Regions from separate parts of the Mediterraneibacter gnavus ATCC 29149 genome, predicted to be linked through region 1. Evidence: riboswitches for the same ligand, from Rfam matches in the RefSeq annotation. Region 1 holds a riboswitch; the other holds the start of a gene.
What was found. A riboswitch is a leader RNA that binds a small molecule or an ion and turns the genes downstream of it on or off. The one in region 1 is predicted to bind cobalamin.
Positions count from the first base shown of each region.

Region 2: it holds a riboswitch for cobalamin, as region 1 does, so the genes downstream of both, FXV78_RS00265 (energy-coupling factor ABC transporter permease) here and FXV78_RS15315 (ABC transporter substrate-binding protein) in region 1, are expected to answer to the same signal.

Region 1 is NZ_CP043051.1:3,067,029-3,072,819, forward strand. It holds gene FXV78_RS15290 (putative polysaccharide biosynthesis protein) at 1-787, shown strand, start outside; gene FXV78_RS15295 (hypothetical protein) at 858-1,214, shown strand; gene FXV78_RS15300 (DUF896 domain-containing protein) at 1,287-1,508, shown strand; gene FXV78_RS15305 (5-formyltetrahydrofolate cyclo-ligase) at 1,486-2,055, shown strand; gene FXV78_RS15310 (DUF4250 domain-containing protein) at 2,049-2,231, shown strand; cobalamin riboswitch at 2,343-2,518, shown strand; gene FXV78_RS15315 (ABC transporter substrate-binding protein) at 2,625-3,668, shown strand; gene FXV78_RS15320 (FecCD family ABC transporter permease) at 3,690-4,751, shown strand; gene FXV78_RS15325 (ABC transporter ATP-binding protein) at 4,748-5,524, shown strand; gene miaB (tRNA (N6-isopentenyl adenosine(37)-C2)-methylthiotransferase MiaB) at 5,625-5,791, shown strand, end outside.
Region 2 is NZ_CP043051.1:54,911-60,701, reverse strand. It holds gene FXV78_RS00285 (ammonium transporter) at 1-456, opposite strand, end outside; gene FXV78_RS00280 (cobalt-precorrin 5A hydrolase) at 769-1,851, shown strand; gene cobK (precorrin-6A reductase) at 1,848-2,621, shown strand; gene FXV78_RS00270 (cob(I)yrinic acid a,c-diamide adenosyltransferase) at 2,669-3,196, shown strand; cobalamin riboswitch at 3,265-3,454, shown strand; gene FXV78_RS00265 (energy-coupling factor ABC transporter permease) at 3,564-4,313, shown strand; gene FXV78_RS00260 (energy-coupling factor ABC transporter substrate-binding protein) at 4,315-4,629, shown strand; gene cbiQ (cobalt ECF transporter T component CbiQ) at 4,616-5,389, shown strand; gene FXV78_RS00250 (energy-coupling factor ABC transporter ATP-binding protein) at 5,386-5,791, shown strand, end outside.

The sequences.
Region 1 (5,791 bases):
GTTGATCAACATCCCGCTTGCGATGGCGAACGGACTTGCAGCATCTGTTATTCCGGCACTGACAGCGGCAGTTGCCTCCAGAAACCGGACGCAGATGCAGAATAAGATCAATCAGACGATCCGTCTTACCATGCTGATCGCGATTCCTTGTTTTGTGGGATTTGTGGTACTGGCATCGCCGATCATGCAGTTCCTTTACGGAGATTCCAGAACGGAGCCTGCACTGATGCTGGCATCCGGGGCGATCACAGTTGTGTTGTACAGTTCCTCAACAGTTACAAACTCGATTCTGCAGGGACTGGACCGGCTGACTGCACCGGCAAAGAATGCGCTGATTTCACTGGGGATCCATCTTGTGGCAGTCCTTTTGATGCTGGTTGTTTTCAAATGGGGGATTTATTCTCTCGTATTCAGTAATGTGATCTTCAGTTTTTGTATGTGTGTACTGAATATGAAGGATGTATATAAGGCAAGTGGATTCAGACAGGATTTCAAGACCTGTTATATCAAGCCGTTTCTGGCAGCTTTGATCATGGGAGTGGCGGCATTTGTGTCCAATAAGCTTCTTAGCGCCCTGATGCCGGGAAGATTTCTGGCAAATGGACTTTCTATCATCATTGCCATGCTGGTGTACGCAGTGGCGGTGATCCGGGTAGGAACGCTTTCCGAGTCAGATATGCTGGCACTTCCAATGGGCGGACGGATCTTAAGAGTCTGCAAACGTTTTAAGATTTTTCCACAGGAGAGAGACCTGGACGATGATGATGACATTGAATATCTGGATTGACAAAATCAAGTGAACTGAATAAAACCGGTACAAAGAGCCAATACTGTATGAAAAAAGGAGTCGGACTTTTATGAAGAAGAAATACTGTATTGGCTTTTTTGTGGTCTTGTTTGTGTTTGTCAGTCTGCTCGGAATCGGATATCAGGTGAGTTACCAGTATGTGATGGACAGGCAGATGGCGCGGCAGCAGGATAAACAGCAAAGAAGTGTTGCCGTGAAAGGGGAAGCAGAAAAAAATGAAGGATATTATCTGGCAGAGCTGCATGGCTATGTGGTCGTCTATCTGTTTGATCAATCTACAATTTATGAATTTACAGACATTCCGTTTGAAGAACTGCCGAAAGAAGTGCAGACAAATGTAAAGCAAAAAAAATATGTTGAAACAGAGGAGGAACTTTACGCATTTCTGGAAAATTATTCCAGCTAAAAAACAGCGGGGTAGACGAAAATCGAGAAATAGTGTAAGATGGAGAAAGAATTTTTGGGAAAGGATAAGATTATGGACGAACAAAAGGTAAAAAGAATCAATGAACTGTATAGAAAATCAAAAGCAGAAGGACTGACTGATGCGGAAAAGAAAGAACAAAAGATTCTCAGGCAGGAATATATTGATGCATTCAAACGCAATTTGAGAAGTCAGCTCAATAATATTGATGTGGAAGAAAAAGACGGTACAATCGTCAATCTGGGAGAGAAATTTGGAAACAAAGCGGGACATTAGAAAACAGATGTTATGCGCCAGAGACCGGCTGACAGACAGAGAGTGGGAGACATACAGTGACAGGATCACAGAGCAGGTTGTCTCCCATCCTTTATTTGTGCAGGCGAAAGAAATCTGGTGTTATGTATCTATGGGAAAAGAAGTGTGTACAGAACAAATTCTGGTAAGTGCGTGGAGAGCGGGAAAAAGAACCGCAGTGCCTAAAGTGACCGGAAAACGGGAGATGAAGTTTTACTACATAGAATCGTTGAATGATCTGGAAACAGGAGCGTTTGGAATTTTGGAGCCGAAAGAAGAGAAAAAAGGGGCAGACTGCTGCCTGGAAAAATCGGATCTCTTGATGCTTGTTCCCGGCGTTTCGTTCGATCCGGCGGGAAGAAGGATCGGATATGGAGGAGGATTTTACGACACGTATCTTCAGAAAATGGAAGGATGCCATACGTTTGGACTTGCGTTTGAGGTGCAGATGGCAGATCAGATTCCTGCTGAGGCACATGACATTCGGATGGAATATGTGATGACAGAAAAGAGGTGCTGGAAATGCTGACAGGATTACCGAAAGATCCGATACTTCTTCTAAGCGTGGTAAATACAAAACTGAGAGATTATTATCCAAGCCTGGATGCTCTCTGTGATGATATGGACGTTTCAAGAGAAGTGCTGGAGGAAAAACTCGGCATGATCGACTACAGATACGATGCAGAAAAAAATCAGTTTGAATAGTGGATGAAAGGTAAGGCAGGGAAATATCCCTGTCTTTTGAAATTTTATAAACTTAGAAGGTTTTACTGGATAAATGCAGGAAATTAATGCTATAATATTTCGGACTGCATGCAATGTGCAGACGGCTTCAGTGTTTTGGCTTAATAAGGAACAATGTGCAATTCATTGGCAGCTTATCCCTGAGGTAAGGCGGACAAAATTTCAGATACCATTGCAGAGAATTCTGTGAGAAGGTGAAATGGCGGGAGATGCCAAGCCCTAAGACTTGCTGAAGTCATCTTACGATTTCTTGATAAGAAGAAAGAGAAAGGGGACGAGGTAGATGAAGACCTGATCATGACCTTTTATCAATAGAGCAACTGGGATAAAATTGATAAAGAAAGGTCAAAGTTTATGAAAAAGAAAATAGTAAGCTGCATCCTGTGTGCAGCAGCGACGATATCTCTTGTTTCCGGATGTGGAAGCAATAAGGAGACAGAAACTGATAAAAAAGAAGCTCATGCAGAAAAATCGGTACAATCAGAAGATCGTAATTATGAACCGGTTACAATTCAGCTGAATCTGGAGCGATCCGGGCTGGGAAAAAATGTAGAGTATACCTTTAAGCAAAAACCGGATCATGTGGTTGCTTCCGGAGATCAGATGGCAGATTTGTTTTTTGATCTGGGCTTAGAGGAGCAGATGGCCGGATACACGAAAGGGAGTTGCTGGAGTCTTGTCTCGGAATATCCTGCAAGAGATTCTGTACCACAGATCGCAGAACCCGGAGTGAACCTGTCATCTGTTTCAAAGGAAGAACTGCTTGCTACAGGCTGTGATTTTCTGATCGGCTGGGATTCCGTATTTTCAGATAAAAATTTCAGTACAGAATTCTGTGACGAAAATGGAATTGCCATGTATTTCCCATATGTATGCTCAGACAGTGCCACATTTGAAGATTTGTACAAAGACTATGAGACACTGGGCAAGATTTTTCAAGTGGAAGAAACTGCAGAGCAGAAAATACAAAAAATGAAGGATACACTTCAGGATGTGAAAGAGGCGCTTGGAGAAGATGCATACAAGAACCCGAAAAAAGTGTTTGTCTATGATTCGGGAGAAGATGCCCCTTTTACAGCATGCCAGGGGATGCCGGGAGATATTTTGAAATCGGCAGGCGCCATCTCTATTTTTAATGACATTGAAGCCGGGTGGGCAACCCCTTCCTGGGAAGAAGTGGTAGAACGTGATCCGGATGCAATCCTCCTTTTAGACTATGATGGAGATGTAGAAGAAAAGGCAGAATTTCTTCGCACCAATGCTGCAACAAAAGATTTAAGGGCAATCAAAGAAGGAAAAATCTATTCTGCATGCTGTGCAGACATGCAGGGCTCTGCCGGATCAGCAGCTGCAGTTGAAGAAATTGCAAAGCAGTTATATCCAGATTGTTTTCAATAGGAAAGGGAGTTCTTCTATTACATGAAAGAATTAAATAAAAGACAGAAAAGAGTAAGGCACCTGTCCCTGTTTTGCGCTGTATTTGTGTGCAGTGTTTTAGCGGTAGGTTGTTCCGTTTCCTTTGGAGCTGTCAAGATTCACCCTTTTGAAGTATTTCGTATTATTATGAACCATCTGTCAGGGCGGGAGATATTTTTCCCGACATGGGAAACCAATATGGAAACAATTATCTGGAATATCCGACTTCCAAGAGTTGTGCTTGCGTGGTTTGTAGGTGCCGGACTTTCTGTGTGTGGAGTACTGATGCAGGCGTTGACAAAAAATGCTCTGGCAGATCCTTATGTACTTGGTATTTCTTCCGGAGCTTCAGCAGGAGCGGTATGTGCCATCATCACAGGCTGTTTTCATTTTGCAGGCGGATACGGAACCATGTTTGGAGCAATTTGCGGAGCGGCCCTGGCAATTGTATTATCCATGGCGATTGCAACATATAAGGGAACCGTTACTTCGACACAGCTGATCCTGGCGGGGATTGCGACTTCTGCGTTGTTTAGCGGGATCACCAATCTGATCATTTACGGGTATCATACCGGATCGGATAAGACAAAGACAGCACAATACTGGATGGTAGGTTCTTTGAGTGGCGCAAGCTGGGAGAAAGTCAAATATGTTGCAGCTGCTTTTCTGATTACAGTCTGCATCATTCTTCTTTTTACAAGAGAACTGGATATGCTGCTTTTGGGAGATGGCACTGCTGAGAATCTGGGAGTCAATGTAACAAGAATCAAAATGGTTGTGATCATCATGGCTGCCGTATTGACCGGAATTGTGGTCTCTGTCAGTGGAGTGATCGGCTTTATCGGGCTTGTTGTTCCACATATTGCGAGAAGAATGGTAGGATCACGGCATACGATAGTATTACCGTTTGTAATTGTTTTGGGCGGATTGTTTACTGTACTGGCAGATTTTCTCTCGCGGGTGATCGTTGCACCGGAGGAGCTCCCAATCGGAATTATTGCGGCTTTGTCCGGCGCACCGTTTTTCCTGTATCTGATCCGCAGGGGAAGGAGGAAGAGCACATGAACCATAGCTTTTTGACAGTTCGCGGATTGGACTACAGTATTGATGGAACCGAGATTCTGCAGGATGTTTCTCTGGAAGTACCGGAAGGCACTTTTGTCGGGCTGATTGGTCCCAATGGCTGCGGAAAATCAACGTTGCTGAAAAACATATACAAAACGTACAGACCACAGAAAGATACCGTTTATATCGACGGGAAGGATGTTGTTTCGCTGTCAGCGAAAGAGATGGCAAGACAAGCAGCAGTTGTCGCACAGGAAAATCAGACCGAATTTGATCTGGAAGTGCTTGATATGGTTATGTATGGACGCTATGCACATCGTAGGTTTTTAGAAAAGGAAACAGAAGAGGATCTTGCAATCTGCAGGCGTTTTTTAGAAGAAGTGGGACTGAAAGGATACGAAAACCGCTCTTTTTTCAGCTTGTCCGGAGGAGAAAAACAAAGGGTGCTCATGGCAAGAACGCTTGCTCAGGAGAGCAGACTGATTCTCCTGGATGAGCCGACGAATCATCTGGATATCCGGTTTCAATATCTGTTGATGGAGATCTTAAAGAAACAGGATGCGACGATTTTTTCTTCCGTTCATGATCTGAATATTGCAGCCATGTACTGCGACAGAATTTTACTTATGGATCGGGGGAGGATCATCAAAGCGGGAACACCCGAAGAGATTCTTACCGAGGAAAATATTTTACAAATTTTTGGAATCCATGCGCAGATCACGAAAAATCCGATTACGCAAAAGATACAAGTGTATTATATTCCGAAAGGATAACAGAGGATTGTTTTATCTTGAAAAACCAAATGGATTCGATTATAATGAAAGCTCATATGGAATGCTAAGATATACGAAGAGATAGAGAGGAAGACAATTCATGTTGGAGAAGAAACAAACGAAGAAGATAGAAGAGATTTTAACTGAAATCGATCTGGAACAGCCGGCTCCGGCAGAGGAACCTATGCGCCAGTATTATTTTATGGAAAAAGCACGTCGTCTTGTCAAGACCCAGGCGGAAACCCTGGGACGTCCGCTGACCTTTCA
Region 2 (5,791 bases), 540 kb from region 1:
AAGGAAACCGTCTTCTCCCCATACCATATGTGCCATCGGATAATAAACAATCAAAGACCAGAATGCAATAAACAGAAACAGTGCCTTAAAACGCATTCTGCCGACGACAGCTCCGGTGATCAGCGCAGGGGTAATGACTGCGAACATCATCTGGAAACCGGCAAATACAAGATGTGGAATCGTATCAGCATAAGGACCGGGATCGGCTCCTACACCTTGAAAAGCAAAGTATCGAAAATCACCGATGATTCCGGCATGGTTTCCGCCGAAAGAAAGGGAATATCCAAACAGTACCCACATAACGATGGACAGCCCCATAATGCCGATGCAGGCCATCATTGTGTTGACAACATTTTTCCGGCGGACCAATCCGCCATAAAAGAAAGCAAGGCCCGGTGTCATAAGAAAAACAAGGGCAGAGCAAAGCATGATAAAACCAGTATCTCCTGAACTCATAAAATCTCCTCCTAGTTGAAACAAAAACAGTTTTTCTGCTGTGAAAAGGCCTTTTCTATAAAAAAAGATGCCTGAGAGATTTTTAAAAATCCTTCAGACATCTTCGTCTGCAAACAGAATAGCAGAGAAGCTGAAAAATGACAAGAGTGAAACTAAACAAAGAATTTTTGGAAAATCATGCAAAATCTTCAAAATTAAACAAACAGGCAGAAAATTGTAATTGTTATTGTTCCGGCTAATCAAACTAAGTTTTGACGGAAACGCCGGCTAATAGTATAGTAGATGAAAAGAAAGTGAAAAGAGAAGAAAATAATGAAGAGAAAAAGTGTGAGAATTTATAGTTTTACCGGGACTGGAAGCCGTCTGGCGTTAAATCTGGCGGAAAAACTAAAACAGGAAGGGTATGTGTGTACAGGATATACTGTGGCACGTTTTGCAGAGGATAAAAGGCTGCAGAGATTAAATGACGGATGGAAACAAGAAATCGGGGCATCCTGGGGAGAACATGCACTGGTATTTATCGGGGCGGCAGGAATCGCGATCCGTGCGATCGCTCCGTTTGTAAAAGATAAGTTTACAGATCCTCCGGTTATTGTTCTGGATGAGAAGGGCACATTTGCCATTCCGCTTTTGTCCGGACATGTAGGCGGCGGAGTAACGCTGGCGAAGGTTCTTGCAGAATACACAGGAGGAAGGGCGGTGATCACAACGGCTACAGATGTGCAGAAAAAGTTTGCGGCAGACGTGTTTGCCATGGAGAACGGACTCGTCATTACAGATCGGGAAGAGGCGAAAAAAATCTCGGCAGGGATTCTTGAAAAAAAGAATACGGGAATTTTTTCAGAGTTTCCGCTTTTGGGGGATATACCCGAAGAACTGACCATATGCGGCAGTGAAGAACAACTGGAGGGATGCTGTGGGAAGATTGTGATCTGTGAAAAAAAACCCAGAAATAAAAAATCAGGTGTATTATATCTTTTGCCAAGAAATCTGTATGTGGGAATGGGATGCAAAAAAGGGACAAAAAAAGAAATTCTGGAGGCAGAGCTTTTGAAAACTCTGGAAAAGCATGGATTTTTACCGGAGCAGATCCGTGCACTTGGAAGCATCGATCTGAAAAGGGAGGAGGCCGGGTTGCTGGAGCTGGCAGATTCTCTTGGAGTGGAGTTTTTGACTTATTCCGCAGAATCACTTCAGGAAATTTCGTCAGTCAGCAGTTCTTCGGAATTTGTAAGAGGAGTGACAGGGGTAGACAATGTCTGTGAGAGAGCGGCGAAAAAAATGTGTCCGGATGGAGTGATGGTTCAGGAAAAGGTCTGTCTGAATCAGTGCACGGCTGCGTTTGTCTGTGGTGAAGTTATGGTAAAATTTAGGAAAGAGGAGGAAGAAAGATGAAGCGTATCTTGATTTTTTCAGGTACTACAGAAGGTCGGGAACTGGCAGAATTTCTGAGAAACAGGCAGGTGGATGTCATCGTCAGTGTTGCCACAGAGTATGGAAGAGACTGTATGGATGTCGAGAGTTCTTCTAATGTAAGCGTACGTACTGGACGTATGGATGAGGCACAGATCCGGCAGTTTTTAACGACGCAGAAAATTGATCTGGTGGTGGATGCGACACATCCGTTTGCAGCAGAAGTGACGAAAAATGTAGAGCAGGCATGCAGGATGGCAGGTACGGAATATATCAGATGTGTGCGGGAGCGGCAGAACTGGGATGACAAAGGAGAGCGTGTTGTGCGTGTGGAAAGTGTACCTGAGGCGGTGGAATACCTGCAAAATACAACAGGGAATGTTCTGATTGCTACCGGAAGCAAAGAATTGAAAGAATATACCAGGATAGCAGGCTGCAAAGAGCGATGTTATGCCCGTGTCCTTTCTACACAGGTTTCAGTGGAAGAGAGCATTCGGCTTGGATTCGAAGGAAAGCATCTGATCGCCATGCAGGGTCCGTTTTCAAAAGAATTAAATCTTGCGATGCTAAGAGCTTTGGATGCCAGGTATTTTGTGACAAAAGAATCCGGAAAATCCGGTGGTTTTCTGGAGAAGGTACAGGCTGCAGAAGAGGCAAAGGCTGTGCTGGTGGTAGTAGGAAGGCCGTTTGAAGTAGGAAAAATACTAAAAGAAACAAAAAAATTCCTAGAAATATGGGCAGGGCTGTGCTAAAATTTAGAAAGATTTAAGGAAAGGCTGAAACAGGAAGAGGACAGAATATGAGGCAGGGAATGATCCACATTTACTGTGGAGACGGAAAAGGAAAGACCACGGCAGCTACGGGACTTGCAGTTCGGGCGGCCGGAAGCGGGATGAAAGTACTGTTTGCCCGTTTTTTGAAGAATGAGAACTCTGCAGAATTGTGTGTGTTAGATCAGATTCCGGGGATAGAAGTGATCCATTTACCGAAGTCCTATGGGTTTTATAACACGCAGTCCGAGGAAGAAAAGGCAGAAACAAAGCAGATGTATGAAGAATTGTGGAAGTATGCACTGGATCGGGCGAAAAATGGAGCGTGTGACATGCTTGTCATGGATGAATTTATGGCAGCAGACAGGTATGGTCTGATCCCGCATGAAGAGGCTATTCAGTTTTTGAAAGAGAAACCAGAAGGTCTGGAAGTGGTTCTGACCGGACGGGATCCGTCAGAGGATCTGATCAGAATAGCGGATTATGTGTCTGAGATCCGGAAAGTAAAGCATCCGTTTGATTGCGGCGTTTATGCCCGCAGAGGAATTGAATATTAAATATTATTTTGTATGTATGGACGCTGCTCTTTGTGACAGAAGAAGCAGGTGTTTCTACATAAATTCAGATTCAAAGCAGATTTAAAAGATGCCGTCCGAAAAAAGGCGGCAGGGGAACCAGGTGAGAATCCCGGACAATGCTCGTTGCTGTATTGGAGTAGTGGTATTTCATGAGGTCACTGTAGGAAATTCTATGGGAAGGCGAAATACTGTGTTTGATGCCTAAGTCAGAACACCCGCTTTTAAAGGAATCTGGAAGGTTACGGGAATATGACCGGGTGTATGCAAAACAGTCTCCTTTTAGGACCTTTTGACAGCCTGGAATATTTCAGAAAAATTTTGTCAAAGGAAAAGGAGAGAAAAGAACATGACAAAAAAACAAAATATCTTACTGAAGGCAAGCATCGCAATCGCGGTGTTATTTGCCATTGCACCGGCTTCAAATGCTATGCACATTATGGAGGGATACCTTCAGGCAACATTTTGCATTGCGTGGGGAGTCATCTGCCTGCCGTTTATCGTCGCAGGATTTTTTTCCATTCAAAAAACATTAAAACAGAACAGAAAAACACTGATCCTTCTGGCAATGTCAGGAGCCTTTGTGTTTGTGATTTCTTCCTTGAAGATCCCGTCTGTGACCGGAAGCTGTTCCCATATGACAGGAACCGGACTGGGTGCGATCTTATTCGGGCCGACGGCAGCAGGCGTGTTGGGGCTGATCGTGTTATTATTTCAGGCAATCCTGCTGGCACACGGCGGACTGACCACGCTGGGAGCCAATACATTTTCTATGGCGATCGCAGGTCCGTTTCTTTCTTATGGGATTTATAAGCTTTGCCAGAAACTCAATGTAAACCGGAAGGTGGCAGTGTTTCTGGCAGCATTTTTCGGGGATCTGTTCACTTACTGTGTAACCAGTCTGCAGCTTGCTATGGCATATCCGTCTGAAGCGGGCGGGGTGGGAGCTTCCGCAGTGAAATTCCTTGGAGTGTTTGCTCCGACACAGCTTCCGCTGGCAGTAATGGAAGGACTTCTTACGGTTGTGATCGTGATCGCACTGGAGTCTTATGCAAAACCGGAACTCAAAGCCGTTGGATTTTTAAAGGAGGAAAAGTAGGATGAGTAAGAAAAATAAAACACTGGTACTGGTTCTGCTGCTCGCGGTGGTCCTGCTGGCGGCAGTTCCGTTTCTGACTTTGAAAGATGCAGAGTTTGGCGGATCAGATGATGCGGGAAGTGTGATGGTAGAAGAGATCCATGGAGAATATGAACCGTGGTTTACCCCTGTTTTGGAAGATTTTCTTGGAAAAGAAATCCCGGGAGAGGTGGAGTCCCTGCTGTTTTGTGTACAGACCGGAATCGGCGTGGGAATCATCGCTTTTTGCATGGGTCGTCTCGTAGAGCGGAAGAAGTGGCAGAATGATAATCATTGATAAATTAAGTTATTCCTCCGGACTTGCAGATGTGAGTCCGGAGGAGAAGTTTGCATATGCGGTTCTGACCCTGTTGGTCTGTGTGGTCAGCCGGTCTGTTACAGCGGCAGTGATCGTACTGGCGGTCAATGGAATTCTCAATGTAAAAAAGGGAAGAGTTCCATTTCACCTGTACCTGAAATACCTGATGGTACCCCTGATATTTCTGCTGTTGAGTACACTGGCAATCCTGGTCAATGTATCCAAAGAGCCGCTGGATGCCTATGCAATCCCGGTGGGGCAGTATTATGTGACATCCAGCTGGATGGGGCTGAAAAAAGGCGGGCAGATGATACTGACTGCGCTTGCAAGTGTTTCCAGTCTGTATGTCCTGTCTTTTAACACGCCGATGACGGAAATTCTGGATGTGTTAAAGCGACTGCATTTTCCGGGATTGTTCATTGAGCTGATGCTTTTGACATATCGGTTTATTTTTATTCTGATGGAAGGGGCATCTGCAATTATGACGGCACAGAAAGCAAGGCTTGGAAACCGGGATCTGAAAACTTCGATCCAGTCTTTCGGGCAGATGGCATCGGTTGTGTTTGTGCGGGCGCTGAAGCAGTCGGATGCATTGTACAATGCGATGGAATCCAGATGTTATGACGGTGAGATCCGGGTACTTTCAGGAGAGTATGAAAAAAACAAGAGCAATTTCCGGAAAATAGCAGTTTTTGAGGCAGTCCTGATTTTGCTTGCGGTTTGGGGGAGAATAGTATGAGTGAAGAGATTATTTTAGAGGCGAGAGATATCTGGCATTCTTATGAAGAGAATGACCGGTTTTCTCTGCAGGGGCTGGACTTAAAAGTAAAAAAGGGGAGTAAGGTTGCTTTTATGGGAGCCAACGGTTCTGGAAAATCTACTTTTTTTCTCTGCTGCAACGGAATTTTACGACCACAAAAGGGAGATATTTTGTTTCATGGAAAACCTGTGAGCTACAAGAGAAAGGAACTTCTGGCACTTCGGGCCAAGGTGGGCATCGTGTTTCAGGACCCGGATAAACAGTTGTTTTCTGCCAGCGTGGAGCAGGAAATCTCATTCGGGATCCTGAATCTGGGTGTTGCAAAAGAACAGGCAAGAACAGAAGTGGAGCAGGTGATGGAAGAACTGGAGATCGTGCCCT